Regions from separate parts of the Synechococcus sp. UW179A genome, predicted to be linked through region 2. Evidence: predicted binding sites of a transcription regulator. Region 2 holds the regulator's gene; the other holds the start of a gene.
What was found. Region 2 encodes HrcA, which represses chaperone genes, less so after heat shock. Its sites were predicted from a motif close to TTAGCACTCNNNNNNNNNGAGTGCTAA; they were not measured.
Positions count from the first base shown of each region.

Region 1: groES (co-chaperone GroES) is a predicted target of HrcA. The motif match lies at 2,360-2,386, and genes of this name have one in related genera.

Region 1 covers NZ_UCNJ01000032.1:244,072-249,793, reverse strand. The annotation lists gene DXY31_RS15735 (M23 family metallopeptidase) at 1-100, shown strand, start outside; gene atpC (ATP synthase F1 subunit epsilon) at 266-676, opposite strand; gene atpD (F0F1 ATP synthase subunit beta) at 755-2,218, opposite strand; gene groES (co-chaperone GroES) at 2,438-2,749, shown strand; gene groL (chaperonin GroEL) at 2,824-4,458, shown strand; gene DXY31_RS15710 (MscL family protein) at 4,569-4,937, shown strand; gene DXY31_RS17755 (hypothetical protein) at 4,943-5,071, shown strand; gene DXY31_RS17645 (hypothetical protein) at 5,222-5,377, shown strand; gene secG (preprotein translocase subunit SecG) at 5,613-5,722, opposite strand, start outside.
Region 2 covers NZ_UCNJ01000024.1:153,384-159,105, reverse strand. The annotation lists gene DXY31_RS11470 (histidine phosphatase family protein) at 1-337, opposite strand, end outside; gene DXY31_RS11465 (DUF3352 domain-containing protein) at 315-1,952, opposite strand; gene DXY31_RS11460 (rhodanese-like domain-containing protein) at 2,030-2,380, shown strand; gene hrcA (heat-inducible transcriptional repressor HrcA) at 2,519-3,511, shown strand; gene trpB (tryptophan synthase subunit beta) at 3,528-4,778, opposite strand; gene DXY31_RS11445 (class I SAM-dependent methyltransferase) at 4,818-5,722, opposite strand, start outside.

The DNA of each region.
Region 1 (5,722 bases), on a different contig from region 2:
TACTGGACCTCATCTTCATTTTGAGATCAGATCACCAAAAAATATCGCAATTGATCCCACTTCATTCTTGAAGGGAATCACAGTCGAAGAGGAGGTGTGAACCTTGGGATTAATTACTGGTTGTTAGCAGCTTTGAGCTGCATCGACTCTTTCGTCGATTGAAGTGACAGATCCTCTGGAAGGTTAGGCCAAGATCAAAAGATAGATGTAGTAATAATGTCTGGCCCTGAATGTGAAACTGCTGTGGCAGTGCATGGATATTCAATCAGCTTTGATTGATCGCTGCCTGTGCGCGGGCTCTTGCGCGATTTAGGTTTTGTTGAGCTTTAACTTTCTCAGGAGAGGTCGGCTGGCCTTCCAATTTATTGACGGCGCTGCGTGCTGCCTGCAATTCGTTTTCAGCGGAATTGCCATCAATCGAGCTTCCCAGCTCAGCGGAGTTCACCAACACGGTGACATCATCGGCTTCCACTTCCGCAAATCCACCCATCAGGGCGATGGATTTCCAGCCTCCATCAGCGCGAACACGCAGGACTCCAACATCAAGCGCCGCCAGCAAAGAGACGTGGCCGGGGAGAATGCCCAGCTGCCCAGTAGTGCTGGGGAGGATCACCTCATCAGCAGAGCCATCGAAGACGCTCTGGTCTGGTGCCAGCACACGGAGAGTGAGGGACATGGATATGAAGTGTTTGGGTTAAAAGCGTGGTGGCGAAGTGAAAAAAACAGAGGGCATGGATTGAGCCCTCTGTTGGCATCACTTGGCTTCTTCGGCCATTTTTGCAGCCTTGGCCTTGACTTCATCGATGTTGCCAACGAGGTAGAAAGCCTGTTCGGGGAGATGATCCAGCTCGCCAGCAAGAATCTGGTTGAAACCACTGATGGTTTCTTCGAGCTTCACATATTTGCCGGACATGCCGGTGAAGATCTCAGCCACAAAGAAGGGCTGGGAGAGGAACTTCTCGATCTTGCGTGCACGGTCAACGGTGCGCCGATCGTCTTCGGAGAGTTCGTCGAGACCGAGAATCGCAATGATGTCTTGCAGTTCTTTGTAGCGCTGAAGAGTGGACTGAACGCTGCGAGCTGTGCGGTAATGCTCGTCACCCACAACAGCGGGCTGGAGCATGGTGCTGGTGGAGTCCAGAGGATCCACAGCTGGATAAATGCCTTTTGAGGCCAGGCCACGATTCAACACCGTAGTGGCGTCGAGGTGAGCAAAGGTGGTTGCAGGAGCAGGGTCAGTCAGGTCGTCAGCGGGGACGTAGACAGCCTGGATCGAGGTGATGGAGCCCTCCAGAGTGGAGGTGATCCGCTCTTGAAGTTCGCCAACGTCGGTACCGAGGGTGGGCTGATAACCCACAGCGGAAGGCATGCGTCCAAGCAAGGCGGACACCTCGGAGCCAGCCTGCACGAAACGGAAGATGTTGTCGATGAACAGCAGCACGTCCTGCTTGTTCACGTCACGGAAGTGCTCAGCCATCGTCAAAGCCGAAAGACCCACGCGCATGCGGGCGCCGGGGGGCTCATTCATCTGGCCGTAGCAAAGAGCCACCTTCGACTTGGAGAGGTCATCGGCGTTGATCACGCCTGAATCCTTGAATTCCTCGTAAAGGTCGTTGCCCTCACGAGTGCGCTCACCCACACCGCCGAACACGGAAACACCACCGTGTTCCTTGGCGATGTTGTTGATCAGTTCCTGGATCAGCACGGTCTTGCCAACACCGGCACCACCGAACAGTCCAACTTTTCCGCCTTGGCGATAGGGAGCCAGGAGGTCAATCACCTTGATGCCGGTCTCAAAGACTTTCGGCTTTGTTTCCAGTTCAGTCAGCTTGGGTGCTGAACGGTGGATCGGCGCTGTCGCATCGGACTTAACAGGTCCCTGTTCGTCGACAGGCTCTCCGAGAACGTTGAAGATGCGTCCAAGGGTTCCTTCGCCAACAGGCACTGAAATCGGAGCACCGGTATCGAGGGCCCCCATGCCACGAACGAGGCCGTCGGTGGCACTCATTGCAACGGCGCGAACACGGTGGTCACCCAGCAACTGTTGAACTTCAGCGGTGAGAGCGACCGCCTGTCCGGCGGTGTTGGTGCCTTCGATGCGGAGTGCGTTGAGAATTTTGGGCAGCTTGCCGGCGGGGAATTCCACGTCCAGAACCGGGCCAATCACCTGGCGGACAACGCCCTTGGTACCGGCGGAGGCGGGAGCAGCAGCGGCCATAAGTAAGGGGGTGTGAGAGGGAAGCGTCTAGGGCAATCCCTTCCTGAGCGGGGCAACGATACCACCGTCACGAGGAAGGGGGGAGTGGTTCGGTCACCCGCACGCTTGTCCCGTGGCCGAAGTGCAGAACCCGGACATAGGTTGGCACTCGACGACCTTGAGTGCCAGCTCGAGTCGCATCGGCGCTTCGGCGCACTGTCCCTGCTCCTGCAAGAACCCATGGCAGCTGTTTCTCTCAGCGTCTCCACTGTTAAGCCCCTTGGCGATCGCGTTTTCGTCAAAGTCTCAGAATCCGAGGAGAAAACCTCCGGCGGCATCCTGCTCCCCGACACCGCTAAGGAAAAGCCTCAGGTAGGCGAAGTTGTTCAGGTTGGACCCGGTAAGCGTAATGACGACGGATCGCGCCAGTCTCCTGAAGTAGGAGTCGGCGACAAGGTCCTCTACAGCAAGTACGCAGGCACCGACATCAAGCTTGGAAGCGATGAGTTTGTGCTCCTCTCCGAGAAGGACATTCTCGCCATCGTCAACTGACCGGCCCCTGACTGCCTTGGACCTGAGACAGGTCGGTAGTCATTCCACTAACCCTTTCATCAATTTCCGCCCCCATGGCCAAGCGCATCATTTACAACGAGAACGCTCGCCGCGCTCTTGAAAAGGGCATTGACATTCTTGCCGAATCCGTTGCTGTGACACTCGGCCCCAAGGGTCGCAACGTTGTTCTCGAAAAGAAGTTCGGTGCTCCTCAGATCATTAACGACGGCGTCACGATCGCCAAAGAGATCGAACTCGAGGACCACATCGAGAACACCGGTGTTGCTCTGATTCGTCAGGCTGCCTCAAAGACCAATGACGCCGCCGGTGACGGCACCACTACAGCGACCGTTTTGGCTCATGCCATGGTCAAGGCTGGTTTGCGCAACGTGGCCGCCGGTGCCAACGCCATCACCCTGAAAAAGGGCATCGATAAAGCTTCTGATTTCTTGGTCGACAAGATCAAAGAAAACGCTAAGCCGATCGCTGATAGCAATGCCATTGCGCAGGTGGGCACTATCTCCGCCGGTAATGACGAAGAAGTGGGTCGGATGATCGCCGATGCCATGGACAAGGTTGGTAAGGAGGGTGTGATTTCCCTGGAAGAGGGCAAGTCGATGACCACCGAACTGGAGGTCACCGAGGGAATGCGCTTCGACAAGGGCTACATCTCCCCTTATTTCGCCACTGACACCGAGCGAATGGAAGCCGTCCTTGACGAGCCCTACATTCTGCTCACCGACAAAAAGATCGGCCTCGTGCAGGATCTCGTGCCCGTGCTCGAGCAGATTGCCCGCACTGGCAAGCCCTTGCTGATCATCGCCGAGGATATTGAAAAGGAAGCTCTTGCCACCCTGGTGGTAAACCGCCTGCGTGGGGTACTCAATGTTGCTGCCGTTAAGGCTCCCGGCTTTGGAGACCGTCGCAAAGCCATGCTGGAAGACATGGCTGTGCTGACCAATGGTCAGCTGATCACGGAAGATGCCGGTCTGAAGCTTGAGAACGCCAAGATCGAGATGTTGGGCACTGCCCGTCGTGTGACCATCAACAAGGACACCACCACCATCGTGGCTGAAGGCAACGATGTGGCTGTGAAAGCTCGTTGTGAGCAGATTCGTAAGCAGATGGACGAAACCGAGTCCACCTACGACAAGGAGAAGCTTCAGGAGCGACTGGCCAAGCTCGCCGGTGGCGTTGCAGTAGTGAAGGTGGGTGCTGCTACCGAAACCGAGATGAAGGACAAGAAGCTTCGTCTTGAGGATGCCATCAACGCGACCAAGGCAGCAGTGGAAGAAGGCATCGTTCCTGGAGGCGGCACCACCCTTGCCCATCTGGCTCCCACGCTCGAGCAGTGGGCCACTTCCAGCCTGGAGGGTGAGGAGCTGATCGGTGCCAATATCGTGGCTGCTGCTCTGACTGCGCCACTGATGCGCATCGCTGAGAATGCAGGCGTGAATGGCGCTGTTGTGGCTGAAAATGTGAAGGCAAAGGCCTTTAACGACGGCTACAACGCTGCTAACGGTGACTACGTCGACATGCTGGCTGCCGGCATTGTCGACCCTGCCAAGGTGACCCGTTCTGGTTTGCAGAACGCTGCGTCAATCGCCGGCATGGTGCTGACCACGGAATGCATCGTTGCCGACATGCCTGAGAAAAAAGAAGCCGCACCGGCTGGCGGCGGCATGGGCGGTGGCGATTTCGACTACTGAGTCGGAGTTCCTCCATCAGAGCCGCTTCGGCGGTCGATCAAGCCCCGCTTTTGCGGGGTTTTTTTTGTGCCCAGCTCAGGATTGAATGGTGTTTCTCCGAAATTCTTGAGATGTTTTTTCGTCGTTGGTTGCGCGAGTTTCAGGAGTTTTTCTTCCAGAAGGGCAATGCTTTGAACCTTGCCATTGCGGTGGTGGTCGGCACGCAGTTTCAGCAGATCGTTGACGCCGTTAGCAAAGATCTGCTGATGCCTCTGCTAAATCCTCTCGTGCGTGACGGTAGCTGGCATAACCTGGCGATTCCCTATTTCGACGGTGAGCTGGCTATCGGGCGAATTCTCGATGTCGTACTTAACTCCATCCTCGTGGGCTGGACCCTATTTCTGATCATCAAGGTGATCAATCGATCAGAGAGATTGGCCTCCTCTGGTGTGGAGAAACTGCGTGGTCAGGCGTCTTCTGAAAGTGATGCCTCACGTTGAGGGTGATGCTGGCGCTCTTCGATGGGCGACAACAGCCTGATTCTTGCCTCGGCGGCACGTCTGATGATCCAGGACTGGCATTCTTCTATGGGGGAATCGTTCAGGCTCGCAATGTGCTCACACGATGGCGCTGAGCTTCCTTTCACCACCATTCACATCTCTGCTGCGACAGGGCCGGTTGCCGGGTCGATCGTTGAGACATGGCGTGATGGACAGCCCACTGCTGTTGGGATGGCGATGGGGGCGATCCCGGTTTGGTTTGCTGCCTCTCGGTGTAGCTCAAGATTTCAGCGCGGTTCGATGATTCGCTCGACACCTTTGCGGTCCATGGTGTTTGCGGCACGGTCGGCGCGTTTTTGACCGGTGTCTTCGCCAGTGCTGAGCTGATCCCCAGTCACCCAGCAGGTCAGGTTCTCGCTGACAAAGACAGGCACTCTTGATCGGCGGCCAGTTGCAGGCCGTGCTGGTGGCTCATAGGTTGCCGGCGTCAGGGACGCTGCTCATCGCTGGATTGTTGCGAGGCTTCGGCCTTTGATTCCGCGTGTCGGCAGCGGCTGAAAACCTCGGAGTCGATGCGCGTGAACACGGTGAGAAGGCTTATCCGAAAAAGATTGTTTGACCCCAGTTCCATGAGGTCCCGAGTCGGTTGGACCTTTTGTTGTCGGCTGTGCTGATTCAGCTCAGCCAGCCGGCACTCAGGATCACAGCCAGCGTTAGAAAGATGGCCAGGGTGGTCCAGGTGATTCGGTTAAGGGTCGCTTCCGCACTGCTGGCACTAGTAAATG
Region 2 (5,722 bases):
TCAGATCCGGCTCATGGCCGACCAACAAGCAACAGCCGGACAAGCGGAAGACCAAAGGCCACGGGTCACCGCCTGGCTGCAAGGCTGAATCCAGACAGACCGACTGCGCCAGCCCAGCCTGGATCGCCAGCTCAGCGGTCTGCCTGGCTCGACGGTAGGGACTGCTAAACAGCGCCTCTGCTTTCACATCCAGCATCCGCAATTGACGGACCACTTCCAAAGTTCGCCGCACGCCGCGATCAGTCAGAGCGCGATCGGGATGATCACGGCCCGACACACGTTCTGCGGCAATGCCATGGCGCAGGAGAAGAAGATCAACCGAGCTGGAGTCGCGCACGCAGACGCAGGCTGCTCACACGTTCATCCTGCACGGAGGCGGCGTTCTGGTCAGCCCCAGCGGCGATGGACAGGCCTTGAACAGCCGGCAGTAGTGATCGACCTGCCACTCCCTGCACCAACTCCCAGGGTCGCCACTGACCCAGATACAAACGACTAGGGGCCGCAGCGAGGGCCAGTTGCTGAGCCAGCACTGACTGGCTCGAGGACTCGAGCTCCTGTAGCTGCAGCTTTCGCTGAATCAGATCACCACTCTCGCCGCGACGGCGCAAACCATCCAATGTCTCTGCCCACCAGTTCACACCGGTATGGCGTTCCAGAGCGACAGCAAGCTCAGCCTGAAGCGACTCCTCCCCGCGACGACGCTGACGGGCAAGGCGGGTCCAGACCTGAACAGACTGGCCTTCGCTGTCGAGGGTGGAACCTGTCAAACCGAGCTCCTGAAGCCGCCCATCCACCATTTCGGGATCGGGACGATTAGGCCAGGTCCCCAGCACCCAGCCCTGCTGACCCTGCTGCCAGAGCATGGGCCCCTCATCGAGTTCGACGACCGCAGCCGCGGCGCCGGTCGGAGCGGATTCGATCGACTTCCGCAGCAGGGGCGCGATCCACTGGGCCAGGGGCTCGTTGGCATCGGCAGCCAGCAGAGCCGCAGGATTGGTCAGCAGAGCGACTGTCTCTGCATCGCCGCCGGCATCGTTCAGCAACGCATTGCTGTCCGTGGTCTGAGATTCCACAGGAATCCGAGGCTCACGAAAGTGGACCACGGCATCAAGCGCTAGATCAGAGCCCCGCGGTGTTAGTGCTGCCACCAGCACCTGCAGGTCTTCTCGAGCCGTGATCGCTGAGGGGACCCCCAGCCAGCGGTCCATGGCACCAGGGTTGGCAATGAGAACAGCGGCACCGCGACCGAAGCTCTGGAGATCAGATGCGAGGACAGGGTTTCCAAGCTGATGTTGACTGTCTAGCTGAGAGACATCAAGCGCCTGTTCAAGCACGCCTCGCCCTGAGGCCAGCAACAGCAGATCGTCATCAATCAAGGCGGTAGCGATCGGTTGGGGGTCCCTTCCCAGCAGGGCACCACGTCCGCTAATCAGCCCCATACCGCGGTAGCGGGAGATCTGCAGATCAGTGCCTGCCAGGCTTCGGGTCTGCCAGAAGCGCTGCAGAAAGCGCTTGGCACCATCTTCATCGCGGCTCGACAGTGCCAGGACCCAGCCCTCCTTGGGTTGTTCACCGGACTGCTGAGCAGGAGCGTCAAGCACGGCAAAGCTGACCTCGGGCCCAATCCAGCCGGCCAGCTCAGTGCCGAAGTCAAGTCCGGCTAGAGCAAAAGCACCATCTCTGAGCTGACGGGTGCTTTCATTCACGAGTCGACGTTGGCGAACTGGTGCAACGGCCTGGGCATAAGAAGGCACCTGACGGGGGTCGACCAACCAGTGCAGGGTCAGGGCTGCATCAGTGGGCATGAAACGGGCAGCCCGGGGCAACTCAAGTGAGCGGTCCATGATCCGCAGCGGACTCTGACGAGCCATGGCCCACCAGAATCCCAGTGCAAGCGTGAGCAGCACCATGGCCACGGCGACAAGAGCCAGCAGGAACGAGCGCCCTTTCATGAACAGGCGGTGAAGCACATGGTGCTCATCTTCTATCCATCCATGGAGCTATGCCAGCCCGAAGCCAGACTGAAGCCATGAATGGACCGACCCCAAAACCCCTCAAAGCCAGCGAACTGAACGACTGGCTGCGCCAGAACGCCGATTTGACCGTTGTGGATGTGCGGGAGCAACAAGAGTTGGCGATCGCTCCATTTCCGCATCCGGTCAGGCATCTACCCCTCAGTGATGCTGAAAACTGGATAGGGACCATCGATGAGGAGCTGCCGCAGGGTGGCTCGATCGTGGTGCTATGCCATGCCGGTGTACGCAGCTGGAATTTCGGTTGCTGGCTGCTCGAGAATCGACCGTCACTGGACGTTTGGAACCTTGAGGGTGGCATTGACGCCTGGAGCCTCATGGTGGATTCCGAAGTGCCGCGCTACTGATCGCCGCTACTGATCGCCGCGCCACTGCTCGCAGCGCCACTGCTCGCAGCGCCAGTCAGCCGAACAGCGTGCATTCATGACAGGAACCAATCACCATTTCGGGCTCTTCGTAGGATCACATCCCGCAAGGTGCTCCCCGTGAAGCCGCTGCCCCGACGACAGCAGGAGGTTCTTCAAGCCACGGTCCACCATTACGTCGACACCATCGAACCGGTGGGCAGTCGCGCTTTGGTGCAGCGATTCGGAATCAAGGCCAGCTCAGCCACGGTTCGTTCGGCCATGGGAGCACTGGAACAGCGTGGACTCCTAACCCAGCCACACACTTCAGCAGGCCGGGTGCCCAGCCCCCAGGGCTACCGACACTATGTGGACTGCCTACTGCCCGAGCCCGGTGCGGGTGCCCATCACTTAGAGCGGGAATTGACCCAGCTGAGCCTGCGCTGGGCGGCACTGGATGACCTGCTGCTGCAGCTGGCACGCAGGCTGACCGATTTCACAGGTCTGATGAGCCTGATCAGCCCGCCGCAACGATCCCAGAGCCAGCTCAGAACTATTCGCCTGGTCCGCAGTGAAGACCGCCTGCTGGTGATGCTCGTGAGCGATTCCAGCCAGGCCCATCACCTCAATCTGCGGCTGCCCCACGGCAGTGCTAGTCAGGTTGAAGCCCTGGAACGCTGGACCTCCGACCAGCTGTTGCAGGCCGGGAAACTGAACTGGAGCTTTCTTCCACAGCAGCTGCAGCCCTGTGGGAAGGCACTCAAGGATGCTCTGGAGAACGGCAATCCCTTCCACCGCCCGATCGAGCAGGCACCTCTGGTGCATGGAGTGTCGAGACTGGTAGCCGAACCCGAATTCAGTGACAGCGCCAGGGTGAGGCCTCTTCTCGACCTGATGGACAGCGATCCGGCAGCATTTGTTCCTGCGCCTGCCTGGTCAGACGGGCGAGTGTGGATTGGCCAGGAGCATCCGCAGACAGCGCTCAGCCGCTGCTCAGTAATCCATGCCAGTTATCGCAGCGGTGACGGAGGTGTGGGGCAGGTTGCCTTAATCGGGCCGATGCGTATGGCCTACGCAACCGCCCGAGCAGCCGTGAACTCCGTTGCAGTCACCCTGGAGCGCTTGCTCAGCTGAGCCGTGCTCTGAATTTTCAGAGTGCGTCGCCAAGCTGCTCAGCGACCGTGTTCACATCTTTATCACCACGCCCAGAGCAGTTCAGCACCACTTCAGTGCCATCCGCCAGGGTTGGACAAAGGGTCTCAAGCCAGGCGAATGCATGGGCTGTTTCAAGGGCAGGAATGATGCCCTCCAATCGGCTCACAAGTTGCAGCGCCTGGAGCGCTTCCGCATCAGTGACGGCGCCGTACTCGGCCCTACCGATTTCGCGCAGATAACTGTGTTCAGGTCCGACTCCGGGGTAGTCAAGTCCGGCACTGATCGAATGAGCTTCCTGCACCTGACCGTCCTGATCCTGCAGCAACAGGCTCATGGCACCGTGAAGCACTCCGACCCTGCCTTCGGTCATCGTGGCGGCATGGCGGCCTGTGGCGACGCCATCACCAGCAGCCTCAACTCCAATCAGACGCACACCGCTGCACTCCACAAAGGGATGAAACAGCCCCATGGCGTTGGACCCGCCACCAACGCAGGCCATCAGCACGTCTGGCAAACGGCCGAAGGCTTGCTGGCATTGGTCCTTGGCTTCCTCGCCAATCACCGCATGGAAGTCGCGGACCAGCATCGGATAGGGATGGGGACCCGCAACTGATCCGAGGATGTAATGGGTGCTCTCCACATTCGTGACCCAGTCACGAATGGCCTCACTGGTGGCGTCCTTAAGCGTGGCCGTGCCGGCGGTCACAGGCTGAACGCTGGCACCTAGAAGACGCATGCGGAACACATTCAGAGCCTGACGGCGCATGTCTTCAGCACCCATGTACACCACACACTCCAAACCGAAGCGCGCGCAGACCGTGGCCGTCGCAACCCCGTGCTGACCAGCTCCTGTCTCGGCGATGATCCGCTTTTTGCCCATTCGCAAGGCCAGCAGCGCTTGGCCGAGTGCGTTGTTGATTTTGTGAGCACCGGTGTGATTGAGGTCCTCACGTTTCAACCAGATCCTGGGTCCGCCGTCACTGCGGCGGTAATGGGCAGTGAGTCGCTCGGCTTCATAAAGAGGAGTAGCCCTGCCCACGTAGTTGCGCAGCAGGCGGTTGAGCTCCGATGTGAAAGCCTGATCTTTCCAGGCCTCAGCGGCGGCCTTCTCGAGCTCAGCCAGAGCAGGCATCAGAGTCTCAGGCACGTACTGACCACCGAAACGGCCGAAACGACCAGAGGAGGCAGGTCTGGAGCTGACGGCCAGATCCTGAGCGGTGGGCTTGGGTGGCAGGGTGCTGGTCAAGGTGCAGCTGACCGCGCACGCGGCCTTTGAAGCGTTGGCTCAGCGTAAGCAGGCAATCACGCGATGCCGTGGATCACAAGCACTGATTTGAAGATTCCGGAACCCTGCTGCCCGCAGAGCTGCAGCCATATCGAGGCTGAAGTACTGCTCGATATAGGGCTCGGTGCTTTTCAGCAATGTGGCGACCACCGCCGGTAGGCGCTGAAGAACGGAAGAGGCGGGATCCTGGTCAACCATCAACAAAGCACCGCCTGGCCGCAGCAATCGGGCAGCTTCCATCAGAACGGCGTGGGTCGCATCCTGAGGCAGTTCATGGCAAACGAATTGGAGGCTGATCAAGTCAAAGGACGAATCCAGCAGACCTGTGTTCTCAGCCGTTGCATGCAACCAGCCATCGACCAGTCCCTCCCGATCACGCACTCGGGCGACCGCAAGCATTTCGGGAGAAAGATCCAATCCCTGAATCCGCGGTGCGGACTCTTGGCGCTGCTCAGCCCGCTCACGCAACCAGCGTGCGAGATACAACGTGCTCACTCCCACTGAACAGCCAAGATCGAGCACCTGATCAATGGATCCGTTTAGGAGCGGCGCCAAAGCTCGGTGGATCTCATCCCTCAGACGTGCCTGGGCCACTGATGGGGCAAGCGATTCTTCCGGCCAGATGCGCAGAGCCATAGCATCGGTAGCTTGCTCCGCTTCGGCAGCAGCCTGCCAGCAGAGATTGCCCTGTTCATAGGCGTGAAAACGCGCCACGTAGTAGTCCGGCGGCACAAGGCCGGGAGTGATGCTGCTCGACAACAATGGTGCTGCAGCCTGCTGCAGTTCCCGGCGTCGGACTCTCCAGGGAATGCCGTTGCGTTCCGCGGTTCGGATAATCAGCTGTCGTGCCTGGAAGAACAGGGGACGTCTCAGCAGATCGATGCCGATCAGACGTTCGATCCAGC